DNA from 2 places in the Vibrio atlanticus genome. Region 2 is predicted to be linked to the other one. Evidence: riboswitches for the same ligand, from Rfam matches in the RefSeq annotation. Region 2 holds a riboswitch; the other holds the start of a gene.
The links. A riboswitch is a leader RNA that binds a small molecule or an ion and turns the genes downstream of it on or off. The one in region 2 is predicted to bind lysine.
Positions count from the first base shown of each region.

Region 1: another riboswitch for lysine. It lies ahead of lysC (lysine-sensitive aspartokinase 3); the one in region 2 lies ahead of OCV30_RS10135 (Na+/H+ antiporter NhaC family protein).

Region 1 covers NZ_AP025460.1:369,997-378,067, forward strand. The annotation lists gene metH (methionine synthase) at 1-1,014, shown strand, start outside; gene lysC (lysine-sensitive aspartokinase 3) at 1,130-2,497, opposite strand; lysine riboswitch at 2,607-2,784, opposite strand; gene OCV30_RS01895 (pyridoxal-phosphate-dependent aminotransferase family protein) at 2,961-4,100, shown strand; gene OCV30_RS01900 (PglL family O-oligosaccharyltransferase) at 4,205-5,968, opposite strand; gene uvrA (excinuclease ABC subunit UvrA) at 6,065-8,071, opposite strand, start outside.
Region 2 covers NZ_AP025460.1:2,279,474-2,287,544, forward strand. The annotation lists gene hisC (histidinol-phosphate transaminase) at 1-67, opposite strand, end outside; gene hisD (histidinol dehydrogenase) at 77-1,396, opposite strand; gene hisG (ATP phosphoribosyltransferase) at 1,396-2,292, opposite strand; His leader region at 2,346-2,481, opposite strand; gene OCV30_RS10135 (Na+/H+ antiporter NhaC family protein) at 2,671-4,263, opposite strand; lysine riboswitch at 4,376-4,553, opposite strand; gene OCV30_RS10140 (H-NS family histone-like protein) at 4,931-5,341, shown strand; gene OCV30_RS10145 (IS4 family transposase) at 5,485-6,861, opposite strand; gene OCV30_RS10150 (inosine/guanosine kinase) at 7,020-8,071, opposite strand, start outside.

The DNA of each region.
Region 1 (8,071 bases), 1.6 Mb from region 2:
GATCGCGTTCGCGATCAGCATAATCGTAAGAAGCCTCGTACTAAACCGGTCACTCTTGAAAGAGCACGTGCTAATAAAGTAGCTATCGATTGGGATGCTTACACGCCACCGGCACCCGCTAAACCGGGAGTTCACATCTTTAATGATTTTGATGTGGCAACTTTGCGTCAGTACATCGACTGGACTCCATTCTTTATGACATGGTCATTGGTCGGTAAATACCCTGCAATTCTTGATCATGAAGAAGTGGGCGAGGAAGCGAAACGCTTATTCAAAGATGCCAACGATTTATTGGATCGAGTACAGAAAGAGAAATTACTTGAAGCTCGTGGGATGTGTGCGATGTTCCCTGCTAACAGCGTTGGCGATGATATCGAAGTGTATACCGATGAATCTCGTACTGAAGTGTTAAAGGTTTTACACAACCTTCGTCAGCAAACCGAGAAGCCAAAAGGTTTTAACTACTGTTTGTCTGATTACATTGCGCCGAAAGATAGCGGTAAAGCGGACTGGATTGGTGGCTTTGCGGTGACTGGTGGTATCGGCGAGCGTGAGCTTGCTGATGAATACAAAGCCAACGGTGATGACTACAACGCGATTATGATTCAGGCGGTTGCTGACCGATTGGCTGAAGCGTTCGCTGAATACCTGCATAAAGAAGTGAGAAAGGACATTTGGGGCTACTCGCCGGATGAGGATCTGTCTAATGACGATTTGATTCGTGAGAAGTACCAAGGTATTCGTCCAGCTCCAGGTTACCCTGCTTGCCCAGAACATACAGAAAAAGGAACGTTGTGGGAGTTGATGGACGTTGAAAAAGCGATCGACATGTCACTAACCACGAGCTACGCGATGTGGCCTGGTGCTTCAGTGTCTGGTATGTATTTTTCACATCCTGATGCCCGATACTTTGCGATTGCACAGATTCAACAGGATCAAGTGGATAGCTATGCCGACCGTAAAGGTTGGGATATGTTGGAAGCTGAGAAGTGGTTAGGCCCAAACATTAACTAGTTTGAATCTATAACGAGCTTTGATTCGTAACGTAAAAAAGAGAAAGGGTTGCTTAATAGCAACCCTTTTTGTATCTGTAATTTAGTTATTTATCTGTCGATGATAAACGGACTATCTACTCAAATAACTCTTGATGAAGTTTTTGAATCGCCAGCTTAGACACAGATTCATCTAGCAAGAAGCATAGGTTGTGTGGGCTTGCTCCGTAACAAATCATACGTAGGTTGAAATCTTCTAGAGTGCCGAATACCTGCTTTGCATAGCCTTTGCTTTCGCTCATGTTGTTACCAATAAGAGCAACAAGGCATAGGTCGTGCTCAATATCTACGGAACACAACTCTTCAAGCTCAAGGCGAGCGGCTTCAGGTAACTCAGGAGCACCACCTGAGGTATCGGTTTGATCGAGAGTAAGTGAGACACTGATCTCTGAGGTGGTGATAAGATCGACTGAGATCTTATGTTTAGCCAGGATCTCGAATACCTTTGCCAAAAAACCATAGGCATGGAACATGTTAGCGCTGCGTAGCGTAACCATGGTTTGGTTGCAGCGTAGGGCAAGCGCTCTGAACAGAGGAGAGCTTTCAACTTGTTGACGAATCCATGTTCCACCAAGCTCTGGTGCTTTTGATGAGCCGACAAAAACAGGGATTTGATGGCGTAGTGCAGGAACCAGAGTTGAAGGGTGTAATATTTTCGCGCCAAAGTTTGCCATCTCAGATGCCTCACTGAAGCTGATCTCTGGGATAGGAGATGCTTTCGATGCGATGCGTGGATCTGTGGTGTAGATGCCTGGAACATCAGTCCAAATTTCTAAGCCAATCGCTTGTACCGACTCCGCAATCAGTGCAGCTGAATAATCACTGCCGCCACGACCTAACGTTGTGGTGTTACCTTCGCTGTCGGCACCGATAAAACCTTGGGTAACGACAACTTGTTCTTCGCAAAGTGGAATCAGTTTCTGCTGTGCAAGGGCTGCAATATCTTCCAGTTGTGGTTCTGCTTTACCGAAATCATCATTGGTGCGCATCACTTCTCTGATATCAAAACGAGTCGCTGGTGTATCACGTTCGCGAATGATTTGAGCGAGGATATGTGTCGACATCAGTTCGCCACATGCCACTAGGTGATCAGTGAGTTTGGTACTGGCTTGGAATGATGCGGCTTCTGCAGCGCTCGCAATATCATCCAGAATACAGTGCACATCTTTTTCAATGCTAATTGGGTCTGCTAGCTGAGCAAGAATCGTATTATGAATGTCGGTTAACTGTGTGACTAGTTCTTGGCGACGAGTTTTATCTTGAACACCATTCGCGAGTTCAACAAGCAGGTTAGTCACGCCAGAGCATGCGCTACTCACGACCAGTTTCGTATTTGAGTTGTTTTCAATAATGGCAGCACAACGGCTCATTGCTTCAAAGTTGGCAACACTTGTTCCACCAAACTTAGCGACATTAAAAGAACCAGCTACATTAGATGCACTCACGATATATCTCCCACGATTTCCTAAAATAAAATTACTGTTGGGTAATCCAACGTCCGATGTTTTTCGAAGAGAGTTTTAGAGCAAAAAAGAGAGGAATTATTAGAATAGTAACCTCAGAAGCTCTTCACCATATAGAAATGGCGACAGTTAACGGGATTCAGCCCGCTCAACCGATAATAAAGGTCCTGCATCCTTTTATTATCTCGGCACTGCTCCCCATGAATGTTTTGTATTGGAAATGCGGTTCCACAAAACACCTGCCTGGGCAGTGCTCCTCTTCTGCTAGATAGCCATTTCATTGAACGTGTTTGCGCAAATAATGTCAATCCGTAACGTGAGATAATTGAAAAATAATTTTAACAATTATGTGACACTGGTTTGACCTCAATACTTATGGCTAATTGCTGAGGTAATCAATTTGCTTTAGGGTGGACTGATCACAACATTAACGTAAGGGATGTACATGTCTAATTTAACACTCACTGCTGCTATCGATAGCTTTTATCCGCCACACCGAACGTTAATGGGGCCGGGGCCTTCAGACATTTCTCCTCAAGTTTTACAGGCATTAAGCCGTCCAACCATTGGTCACCTCGACCCGCTATTTATTGCGATGATGGATGAGCTTAAACAACTTCTTAAGTATGCATTCCAAACAGAGAATGAATTTACGATTGCTGTCTCTGCTCCAGGCAGTGCGGGCATGGAAACCTGTTTTGTTAATTTGATTGAGCCTGGTGAAAAGGTCATTGTTTGTCGTAACGGTGTTTTTGGTGAGCGTATGCGCGAGAATGTTGTTCGCTGTGGTGGTGAAGCCATCCTTGTTGATGACGAGTGGGGTAAGCCCGTTTCAGTTGAAAAGGTAGAAAAGGCATTGGCTGAAAACCCCGATGCTGTTGCTGTCGCATTTGTGCATGCCGAGACGTCTACTGGCGCGTTATCGGATGCTCAAGCTATTTCCGCAGTCGCTCGCCAGTTTGATGCATTGTCGATTGTGGATGCGGTGACATCATTAGGTGGTGTGCCATTGTTGGTTGATGAATGGCAACTCGATGCGGTTTATTCAGGCAGTCAGAAGTGTCTGTCTTGTGTACCTGGTTTATCTCCCGTGACGTTCTCTCAACGTGCTGTCGATAAAATGAAAGCACGTCAAGCTCCCGTACAAAGCTGGTTCTTGGATCAGAGCTTGGTATTAGGTTATTGGAGTGGAGAAGGTAAGCGTAGCTATCACCACACTGCGCCTGTGAACAGCCTATATGCTCTGCATGAGTCGTTGGTTTTATTGAAAAATGAAGGCCTGGATAATGCGTGGTCACGTCACCATGCGATGCACCAAGAGCTTAAAGAAGGCGTAGAAGCACTAGGATTAAAGTTTGTGGTTGATGAAGAGAGTCGCCTACCTCAATTGAATGCGCTTTACTTCCCTGAAGGGATTGATGAAGCCAAAATAAGAACGCAGCTGTTAGAAGAATATAATCTTGAAATCGGTGCAGGCCTTGGCTCTTTAGCTGGGAAGGCTTGGCGTATTGGTTTAATGGGTTATGGCGCTCGAAAAGAGAATGTAGCCTTATGCTTAAAAGCGTTGCAAGACGCTCTAAAATAGTAGCTATAAGCTGAAGTTCAAAAGAAAAGCGCACGAGAGATCGTGCGCTTTTTTGTGCCTAACCGAAAGGTCAGAAATGGTGCTTTAGTTCCGAGATCTAAACATCACTCAGCAGACGACAGGTTATCTTCTTCTTGTGATACTCTTTTATACTGAATCTTGGAAAAGTCTCGATTTGGGAACAAGAAGCTCGCTTCACTGCGAATTTGTTCTGCCTTGCTGTGATCGCCTAATCCTTGATACGCGAGAATCAGGTTGCTGTAGAAAGCAGGCCTTGGCTTACTCTTTATGATCTCTAACGACCAATCTATATAAGGCTGGATCAGGCTAGGATCGGCTTTGTAGAGGCCGATATTTAGATAGGTACTGTACACGTCCCAATCATAGCGATCTTTCCATACTACGGGGTTCGTTACCTGCTTAAGAATGTCCGGGTTTTTCGGCTTAGACATTTCAAATTTAGTGAGTACATAATTGGTGTGTAAGGCACTCAGCATGTAAAAACTCACCAAGATAGGAACGACTAAGCTCGACACTCTGAATAGGGTTTTACTGACGATACTAAACGGCTGCTGATAGTGGCGAGAAGTCCGTTGATCGACCCAGTAAATCAAAATGATAAAGGTTATCCAGTGAATCGCCGAGTGGTAAAAAGGATACTCAAGCTGAGAATGTAAGAGTATTGGTATGAACAGCGCAAGTAGTGCTAGACGTGTTCCTTTCGCTGAGTTAGCTATGCGTGACATCACCAACACCGCAGCAATCAAGATCCCGATGATTGGTACTATTCCGCCCTCAACCCCCCAAAACAGGAACTCATTGTGTGGGTGATCCATTGAAGGAAGGCCGGGATGATAATTTGGGTTGAGTTGATGCTGGCGAGCTGTGTATAGCGTGTACTCGGATTCGAATTTCCCGTAGCCATACCCTGTAAATGGCTTTTCGATCATCATATCGAGCGCTTGCGGAAAGGTATAAGCTCGTGGGCTTTCTAAGTTAGCCCTTTTGCTTGCGAGGCTATCAGTTGTACTGAGGCTGATCACCGAAAAAGCGACGACGATACCGACTACCACTGATACACACCATCCGTAGAAGCGCTTCTTGGTCGAGAACTTGTAAAGGTAAGGCAGAATGCAGACAAACCCGATTACGGCAGCCAACCATCCTGTACGTGATGCAATGATGATCAGCAAAGGTACGGTTAAGGTTGGTGTCAGGTATAGTAAGAATGACTCGCTAATTTTGCGATTATATTTAGCAGGCTGTCTCGCTAAAAGATAAGCTGAAAGCACAAAACCGGTAGCTAAAAAGCTGGCCATAACATTCGGTTGTTGAAATATCCCATAAGGTCTATTGGCCGCAGTGTTATAACCAAATAGGTTGCCAGGTTCCAGTAAGAAATATTGCACATAGCCAAAAAGTGTTTGTAGGACGACAGCAAGAACAATGAACCACAACATGCGTTGTTTGTGTTTGTTACTGAATTTAAATTGCTGAAGCACCACGAATAAAGCGAAGCCCGCCCACAATCCCAGTAGTCGGCCTGATGCGGCTTGAGGAGAGGCGTTGCTGTAAATAATGGGCAACGTCAGTATCACGCAGCTTATTAGCAAGCCAACGGTTAACTTTGAATATTTGAGTGCTCGGTTAGTGGCAAGCTGGTAGAAGCCAATCGCCAACGTAAAGCTAAGAGCTAACCAAGTGGTTGGATTAAAGGATAAAGCGAGGCCTGAGCCTCCAGGATTGGGCATGAAAAAGTGCATGGCTAATAAGAATATAACAGCTAAAGAGGCAAGGAATGCCTTGTTAAGCGGAAGCTGAGTTCTCTGATTTTCTAGCTGGGTACCGCTAGTATGTATTGTTGCCATAAATCCCTAACCTTATAAAAACAGAGCTTGTTCCTTCTGAAAAAAGCCCTGTTACTTTAACATTTTTCTGTCTGCTCGCAGGGAGCTATTTTACACCTACTTCAAATTTAACATAGGCTTAAGGAAGCGAGCAGTGTGCGAACCTTCGACTAACGCCACATCTTCAGGTGTACCTTCTGCAACAATTTCACCGCCTCCTTGACCACCTTCAGGGCCAAGATCTAGGATCCAGTCCGCTGTTTTGACGACGTCTAGGTTATGCTCAATCACGACAACCGTATTACCGTGATCCCGTAATCTATGCAGTACCGTTAACAGTTGCTGGATATCGTGGAAATGTAGGCCTGTTGTTGGCTCATCGAGAATGTATAAGGTTTTCCCCGTGTCTCGCTTAGATAACTCTCTTGCCAACTTAACACGTTGTGCTTCACCGCCAGACAAGGTTGTTGCTGCTTGTCCGAGGCGAATGTAGGAAAGGCCAACATCCATCAATGTTTGCAGCTTACGAGCAATAACAGGAACAGGGTTGAAGTATTCTCGAGCATCTTCGACAGTCATCTCTAGAACTTCGTCAATGGTTTTCCCCTTGTAGCGGACCTCTAGCGTTTCACGGTTATAACGCTTACCTTTACACACATCGCACGGTACATACACATCTGGCAAGAAATGCATCTCTACTTTGATGACGCCGTCTCCCTGACACGCTTCACAACGACCACCACGAACGTTAAAACTGAATCGACCTGGCTTGTAGCCACGAGATCGTGATTCTTGTGTACCTGCAAATAACTCTCGAATTGGAGTGAAAATACCAGTGTAGGTTGCAGGATTCGATCTTGGTGTTCGACCGATAGGGCTTTGATCAATATCGATTACTTTGTCGAAATGCTCTAAGCCTTTAATCTTTTTGTGCTGCGCCGGAACTGCAGTTGTTGCACCGTTCAATTGAGTGTGGGCGACTTTAAAGAAGGTGTCATTGATGAGTGTTGATTTACCGGATCCCGATACACCGGTAATACAGCTGAACAAGCCTACAGGGATTGTCGCAGTGACATTCTTTAGGTTGTTCCCAGTCGCGCCAACGATCTCGACGACCTTTTTCTTATCGATAGGCGTTCTTTGTTTGGGGATCGCAATTTCTTTGGCGCCGCTGAGGTATTGCCCAGTTAAAGAATTCGGATTTTCGATGATGTCTTGCATGGTGCCTTCAGCGACCACGTGACCACCATGAACACCTGCGCCTGGGCCTATATCGATAACATGGTCAGCGCAACGAATCGCATCTTCGTCATGCTCAACAACAAGTACGGTATTTCCTAAATCTCTTAGGTGAACCAGAGTTTGTAGTAGACGTTCATTATCACGCTGGTGGAGGCCAATTGATGGCTCATCCAGCACATACATAACGCCAACTAAACCGGCACCAATTTGACTTGCGAGACGAATCCTTTGCGCTTCACCACCAGACAGTGTTTCTGCACTGCGTGATAGGTTCAGGTAATTCAAACCAACGTTCACCAAGAAATGCAGACGATCATTGATCTCTTTCATCACTTTATCAGCAATTTGCCCACGCTGGCCGCTGAGCGACAAGTTTTGGAAAAACTCTAGTGCATCAGCAATGCTGAGCTGTACGATTTCTGGCAATGTGGTATCGCCAATAAAGACATTTCGAGCTTCTAATCTTAAACGTGTACCATCACAGCTAGAGCATGACTTCGTTGAGATGTACTTGGCAAGATCTTCACGCACCGCGCTAGATTCAGTGTCGCGGTAACGGCGTTCCAGCGTATTTAAAATACCTTCAAACGGATGACGTTTGACTCGGATATCACCACGATCATTGATGTATTTGAATTCAACTTCAGTTCTACCTGACCCCTTGAGGATGATCTCTTGAGTTTTCTTTGGTAAAGAATTGAACGGAGCATAAAGGTCAAAATCATAATGGTCTGACAGCGATGTTAGCATTTGGAAATAGTAATAATTTTTCTGATCCCAACCTTTTATTGCACCTTCTGCAATGCTTAGGTTCTCATATAAAATAACTCGACTTGGATCAAAATATTGTTGAACACCAAGTCCATCACAAGTACCACAAGC
Region 2 (8,071 bases):
CACCAATGCGCCTTGCAGACAAGTAAGGTGTAAGAGCCTGAACTTGTTTTCTTGCTAACTTTTCCATGCCCTACCCTTATTTCGCTTTATTTAGCTGTTCAAATCGATTTAATTTTTCAACTCGGATGGTCACCGCACGTTTGTGTGCGTCCAAACCTTCGGCTTCCGCCATTGTGACTACCGTTGGCGCTAGGCCTTGTAAGCCATCAGCTGTTAACTCTTGTACCGTCATACGCTTAGAGAAATCCGCCAAACCTAGGCTTGAATAAGTCTTGGTATAGCCGTAAGTCGGAAGAACGTGGTTTGTGCCTGATGCGTAGTCACCTGCAGATTCTGGAGACCAGTCACCCAAGAAGATTGAACCAGCATTGTCTAGTAACGGCAGCAGTTCACGTGGACTCTTGGTCTGAACAATCAAGTGTTCCGGGCCATAGAAATTCGAAATCGCAATCGCTTGAGTGATCGATTCAGCAATGATGATTAGACTTGAAGCCAATGCTTGCTGAGCGATGTTCGCACGAGACAGCTCTTTCAGTTGCTTCTGAACCGCATCGGTTACTTGGTCGGCAATAACTGGCGATGGTGTTACTAATACAACCTGTGAATCTGGGCCATGTTCAGCTTGGCTCAGTAGATCAGCAGCAATGAAGTCAGCATCCGCAGTTTCGTCTGCAATCACCATCACCTCCGATGGGCCTGCCGGCATATCAATCGCAGAACCACGGAAGTCATTGCTTACTTGGCGCTTAGCTTCCGTTACGTACGCATTACCAGGACCGAAAATTTTATCTACTTTAGAGACACTCTCCGTACCGTAAGCCATCGCCGCAACAGCTTGAGCACCACCTACATTGTAAACCTCATCGATTTTACAAAGATTAGCGACATACAAGATTTCATCCGCGATTGGCGGAGGTGAACAAAGCACAACCTTGCGGCAACCCGCGATTTGAGCGGGTACACCTAACATAAGAACCGTTGACGGAAGTGGCGCGCTGCCACCCGGAATATAAAGGCCAACAGTATTAATAGCGCGTGTCACTTGCTCACACACAACGCCTGGCTGTGTTTCAACCTTAATTGGCTGCGGCTTCTGAGCTTCGTGAAACTTAGCAATATTGCTATAAGCTTGCTCTAACGCTTGCTTCATTTCTGGTGTTAAACGAGCACATGCCTCTTCAATCTCAGTCGAGCTGACTCGAATGGATTCTGGAGTCACACGATCGAACTTTTCAGTCAGTTCTTTAAGTGCGGCATCGCCTTCATTTCGTACTTTTGCAATAACATCAGAAACAGTCGCTGTGATGTTTGCACCTTCAGTAATAGCTGGACGCTCTAGTACCGAGTCTTGCTGTGATTCACTTAAAGATTGCCAAACAACGGTTCTCATCGTCACTACCCCATCATTTTTTCGATTGGTAATACTAGAATCGAGCTTGCACCCAACTCTTTCAGCTGTTCCATAGTTTCCCAGAACAAGTTCTCGGTACTTACAAGGTGAACGGCAACTTTGTCTTTGTCTGTTGATAGTGGAAGAACAGTAGGATCTTCAGCGCCAGGCAATAATGCTTTGATTTGCTCTAGCTGAGATGTAGGCGCGTGAAGCATGATGTACTTCGACTCTTTTGCTTGTTGAACACCTTGCATACGAGTCAGTAGTTTTTCAATCAGAGCTGTTTTGTCTGCATCGAACTCACCAACACGCTGAATCAATGTTGCTTTAGATTGGAAGATAGCTTCTGCTTCTTTTAGGCCATTCGCTTCTAGCGTCGCACCTGTAGAAACTAGATCGGCAATAGCGTCTGCTAGGCCTGCGCGAGGCGCAACTTCAACCGAACCCGTTAGCATACAAGCGCTGAATTCAACACCCTGCTCGTCCATGTAGGCTTTCAGTAGTTGTGGGTAAGTTGTCGCAATACGTTTACCCGCTAGATCTTGTGGGCCGTTGTATTCTTCGTCTTTGTTAATCGCGATAGAAAGACGGCAACCACCGAAGTCTAAACGACGTAGTGTGCGAAACTCTGATGGCTCTTTTAAAGCAACACGGTCTAGGCGAACTTCTTCTAGTTCATTTTCACCGATGAAACCAAGGTCAACCACACCATCCATGATAAGACCTGGGATGTCGTCATCACGAACTAATAACAAGTCGATTGGCATATTTAGTGAATGAACAACTAAGCGCTCACCCATGATGTTAAATTTAACACCACATTTTTTAAGTAGATCTTGGCACTCTTTACTTAAGCGACCTTTCTTTTGAATTGCGATTCTTAGGCGTTGTGTCTGCATTGCTGTATCCCTGTGCAAATATTTGAATTTATTGATTATTTAAAAGTGCTAAAACTAAAAAACCCTCGGAAGACTTTGTCGTCCCGAGGGTTTAAATCTAAATTCTTTGACTTAACCTCCGGGAGAATTCTTGCTCCCGGGTATACGTAAATCTCCCCGAAAGACTAGATAGGGTGATGATGGTGATGAATGTTCATTACTAATTTACGCATACTTATCAGCTCTTAGGTTGTTTACTGTCTTGTCTCCACACTAACTAAGCTGACACCCTTTTTCAACCATTTATTCGAACTTTTTTCACGAAATTTAAAATTAAATTAACGAACACAAAAAAAGGGAGGCAAACGCCTCCCTTCTCATTATTCAATCAAATGATGACTAGCTTTTACACGTTGCTATCTTGCAACGAGAGAAATAAGCCAATGCAAAACATACCGCAACAAACGTTAGAGACGCTGCGCCAAATGCAATGCCAGTTGATGATGTCATTCCTAGGGTGATGAAACCAATACACGATACGAACGCCACAGACAGCGCATAAGGGAGCTGAGTCGATACGTGATCAATGTGGTTACAACGCGCACCTGTAGAAGACAGAATCGTTGTATCTGAGATTGGAGAACAGTGGTCACCAAATACAGAACCCGCAAGAACCGCACTTAGCATAGGAAGAATTAGCGCGATGTCAGAGGCTGCAGCCATGTCACCCGCAATCGGTAACATGATACCGAACGTACCCCAAGATGTACCTGTCGAGAACGCCATTAGGCCAGCAAGAAGGAACAAGATAACCGGTAGCCAGTGGTAATCGATGTTACCTGTTGCTAGAGAGGATAGGTACGAACCTGTTTTCATGTCGCCAATAACAGAACCAATCGTCCATGCAAATACAAGGATAAGGATAGCGCCAAACATTGAGCTTGCACCAATCCACATTGTTCTTGTGATATCAGCCATAGGTAGTTTCTGTTTGAATACCGTTGCTAGCGCAACGAGTAAACCAATCACACCACCGTAAACCAGAGACTTACCTACATCTGTATTTTCAAATGCACCAAGTAAGTTGAATGCTTGACCATCAGCAGTAAGCGCTTGGCCACCGGTGTAAAGCATTGCTGCAACCGTCGCGACGATTAACGCTACGATTGGCATAACGAGATCAGAAACAGAACCGTTTTCGCTCTCTTGAATATCTAGCTCTTCGTTTAGATCGTGCGCTTGCTTTTGATCATTATCGCCTTCAAAACCGCGACCTTGAGAGGCTTCGATCTCATGCTCGCGCATTTTGCCAACATCTAAACCAAACCACGCAACAGCAAACACCATTAATAGTGCGAACACTGCGTAGAAGTTCATTGGGATAAGGCGAACGTAAGCACCCAGTGCAGAATACTCTGTCACACCGTGTGTCACTAAGATGCCACCAATGATAGTGATGATGTAAGCACCCCAGCTAGAAGCCGGCATGATCACACACATAGGAGCAGCAGTTGAATCTAGAATATAAGCTAGCTTAGCGCGAGATACGTAGAAGCGGTCAGTTACAGGGCGAGAGATGGCACCTACCGCTAAGCTGTTGAAGTAATCATCAACAAAGATGAATACACCTAAAAAGGCAGCAAGTAGTTTTGAACCACGTTTGCTCTTAACACGAGACTGCGCCCACTCAGCGAATGCGCGAGTACCGCCAGACAGTGTTAATAATGCCGTTGTCATTCCAAGGATAATTAGGAAAGCAACGATACTCATGTTCCAAGTGTTAATACCACCATCTTCGATGAAAACACCAGATACTTTAGTAAAGACGTAGCTAGCTGCGTTACCTACCGAGTAGTCAGCAAGTAGAATCGCACCCATGACGATACCGACACCCAAGGAAACTAATACACGGCGGGTAACAATAGCAAGAGTCAAGGCAACCAAGGGAGGAAGCAGCGATAAAGGCGATGTTGCAAAATCTATTAAATTCATGATCTTCAAAAACCAGTTTTTTATTTGGCTAGAGATCTACTGCAGATAAACTTGATACGGCTTATCAAGCTCATGTTGAACTAAGCGAAAGGGAAGTGAACACTTCACCCAACCCTACAGTAGCGCTCCATAGTTTAAAATTAAGACTATGGCAGTGTTGTACCTATTGAGCACAACCCCAGCAAATTGCTTAGATATACAATTTACTTCGGCAATTACACCTTTCATTCCCGTTCATTGGCATCACCCCAACGAAAACTACTCTTTATAATTGCACCTCTACGTGCGGTAACATTATTAACCGTGTAAACCAGAGTTTAACAACAGATTAACCAAAGCACCGCATCAGGTAGCCGCAATTGTACCCATCAAGAGCAACAATGCAACATATCATTCCGAGAAAAATAGCTTTTTGTTAATGAAGTAATCAATAGAAGAATAGTCAACTTTTACGGATTACTCCACTTAACACATATCAGATATCACCTGTTTTTTTTAAGATATTCTTAATAGTTATTATAAGTTCATTAGAGGTCTATCTTTTCATCTTAAAGCACTCGTCTCATTTTTTTATTTAAATAACTAATAGAAGAAATACTATTTGTTTTATTCTTAGCCTCTGTTTATTATTAGGAGGATTATTTAGTTTACCTTGATGGGAAATATCATGTCTGAATTAACAAAAACTCTATTAAATATCCGTAGCCTTCGTGCGTTCTCACGTGAATTAACTCTTGAGCAACTTGAAGAAGCGCTAGACAAGCTGACTATTGTTGTACAAGAACGTCAAGAGTCTGAAGCTGAAGAACGCGCAGCAAAAGCAGAGCAAGAAGCTAAGCTTTCTGCTATCGCAGAACAAATTGCAAAAGACGGAATCGATGTTGCCGATCTTATTGCTGCACTTTCTGGTGAAGCAAAATCTAAAACAACAAAATCTAAACGTGCTCCTCGCCCTGCGAAATACAAATACGTAGACGCGAATGGCGACGAAAAAACTTGGACAGGTCAAGGCCGTACGCCTTCAGCTATCCAAGAACAACTAGATGCTGGTAAATCTCTAGAAGAGTTTGCTCTTTAAGGCATCGAGTTTGCTAAGTGAATAATCAATAACTCACTAAGCAATAGAATTAATATTTAAGTCGACTAAAGTATTATTTACGGCTTCAATATATTCAGAAACAAAAAAGGCTCCTTTCGGCTGTCTCTTGATCACAAGTCTGGTTAATCAAGAGACTTAGCGAGTTCATACCCTTCAAGGATGGTTTGTAACCTAAGCCATCCTTGCCATAACGTCTTTATAGAAGCGCGACCTGTTCGCTTGGTATTCTTCCAACCACCTAACCGAGCAATACCGTTGTAAGCCCATGATATATTAGGCGCTTCTTTCGGTAGTTTTTTGCTCTCCAACTTGAGCCACATTAACTTCCACGCTTTGCCTTTTAATACCTGCTCACAACTGCTCTTAGATAACTCGTCTGATTCATTCATAAACCTCAACTGGAGTAACCGAGTCGCGATAAAAGCCAAAACGACGCTGAGCCTTTCTAAGTTATCCTTACTTTGCATTCTCAGTTGCTCAACTTCAGTCCCTTCACTTTTCCAGACTTTATGAAAATCTTCTATTAGCCAGCGCCGCTCATAATAACTGACGATTTTGAGTGCCTCTTCCTTGCTCGTTATCGGCTCTGAAGTCAGTAAGTGCCATGCGAGCTTATTACCACTCTCTCCTTGTTCTATACATCCCACGTAGTAAAGCGGAATGTTATCGAACTCTTTCTTGTTAGCAGGAGACTTGAGTGTCACGGGGGCATATTTGATATCTAAATGAGCCTTGCGAGCTTTACGACCGCCTTTTTGCGGTATTTCGAGCACTTTCTCTCCGGCTGATAACAGGGTAGAGGCATAGCTATAAAGACGATTATCATGCTCTTCAATACAGCGGCTTTGCATTGAGCGAACGAGGAACCTTTGTTGTTGCTCTCGCTTGTAAGTGAGGTATTCAAATAGGTCGGCTTCTCTATCGCACACAGAAATGACATCCGAAATTTTATCGCCAAGTCGCTCAGCGACATGGCGAGAGGCTTGTTCCCACTTATAACTTTCTTTCTCTTTGTATGGTCGAGTCGCATGCTGGTGCCTTTGACCTCGCTTTTCTATATCACGAGTCCAGCGCTGTTGTTCAATTAAACCAATAACAGATTGAGTGTCGGGAGCAAAAAGTAAGGTTGAGTGTACGAACATGGCGCGATGTCGATTGCCTTGATTGGAGTGCCCGAGTTCATCTCGAATGCTGCGATGGGAGTAACTGAGAGAAGTGGTGTCTTCTAAGGCAAGAAGTGTTTGTTGCTCTAATGCTTCTTGTGCGGTGACATAAAAACCCGCTTCTGCGATATCTTCTGCTTTGATTTGCTCATTACGGATGAAGCGATAAGCCCCTTCCATTTCAGCAGGGGAGATAATGAGTTTCGAGACGGGTACGCCAGGCTGCTCGGCCAGTGAGGCTGCGAGAGCAACGAGTCTTTGAGTGCGTCTAGGGTCATTAAGGTGGGCTTGACCGAACTGTTTTTGTGCCCAAAGGGTTGGCTCTATATAGGTCATGATAATCATCCTTGTCATTGCTTAGATGATCAGATCATGAAACCTAAAAATAGTTCAAAAAAAATCCCCAAGCGTGGCTTAGGGATTTGTGTATAAGAGACAGCCTTTCGGAGCCTTTTTTATATTTCTAATAGTGAAATATAAATCAAAAAAATGCCTTATCTTTCCCAGTACGCTTCTTCTAGACTATCTTCTCTTTCAGGAAGGCCTCGAGATAATCGTGGCGAGTGCTGAACTAATACTTCATAACTTGCGCGGTTTGAATATTTACAAACTTGTGAGAAAGAAGAATACGTCAAGAATGAATGCTGATGCTTACTTGAGTTAGGCACATTTTCTTTATGGTACTTATTAGCGGCCATATCATGTAATAGAGCAGACAACGCAGCATCACCGGCACCATTCGTATTCTTAATCTTTTCTGGGCCGCCCATGTAAGGTGCGATATGCGAATAGATTTTCGTTGGATTTTCACATAAATCTTTATGTGCGGGACGACTAAACTCATAACGGTTAAATTCAGCAATCGAGCCTGGTAACAACGGTAATGATGTTTCACGCTTCACTGCATCTTCTGTGTAACCCGCCATAAACAAGCCCACAGGGCCTGCTGTACATAGAACTAAGTCTACCCAATCCAGTGCTTTGTCGGAAGCAGCTAGAGGATCGCTTTCACCAGTTAATGCTTCAGCTTCGTCTTCGTTCATTGCAACAACGGTTACATGTTGTTCAAGGAAATCTTTCCAAAACTCTGGATCATCTTGAATAACGAATTTAGTACCAAGCGTTAAAACAACAGGTACATCGTATTTCTTCGCGTACTCAATAGCTTTCATTGTTGCTTCAGGCATAGGGTCACCTGGTTTACAACGAACTAAATACGCCGTTAATACTAAAGCAGAAGCATTTTTGAAAATTTTCTCAGGGATGCTTTCTGGTTTTAATTGGTTCATTTGTCCTTCGCTAATTGCGAAAGTACGTTCACCATCTTCTGTAATTAATGCAAAGCAGCGACCAATTGCGCCATCTACCCCTTGTAAATGGTTCAGATCCATTCTGCTTGATGTATTACATAAATAGCGGTAACCGTAGCTACCAATTTTAATATCTTGGCTCATTACACCTAACAGTGTTGAACGGTCATCCGCCAATACTGAGTAATTGTGTAATGTGTTACCGATCGTGCCACCTGCGTATTCATTAGTGATCA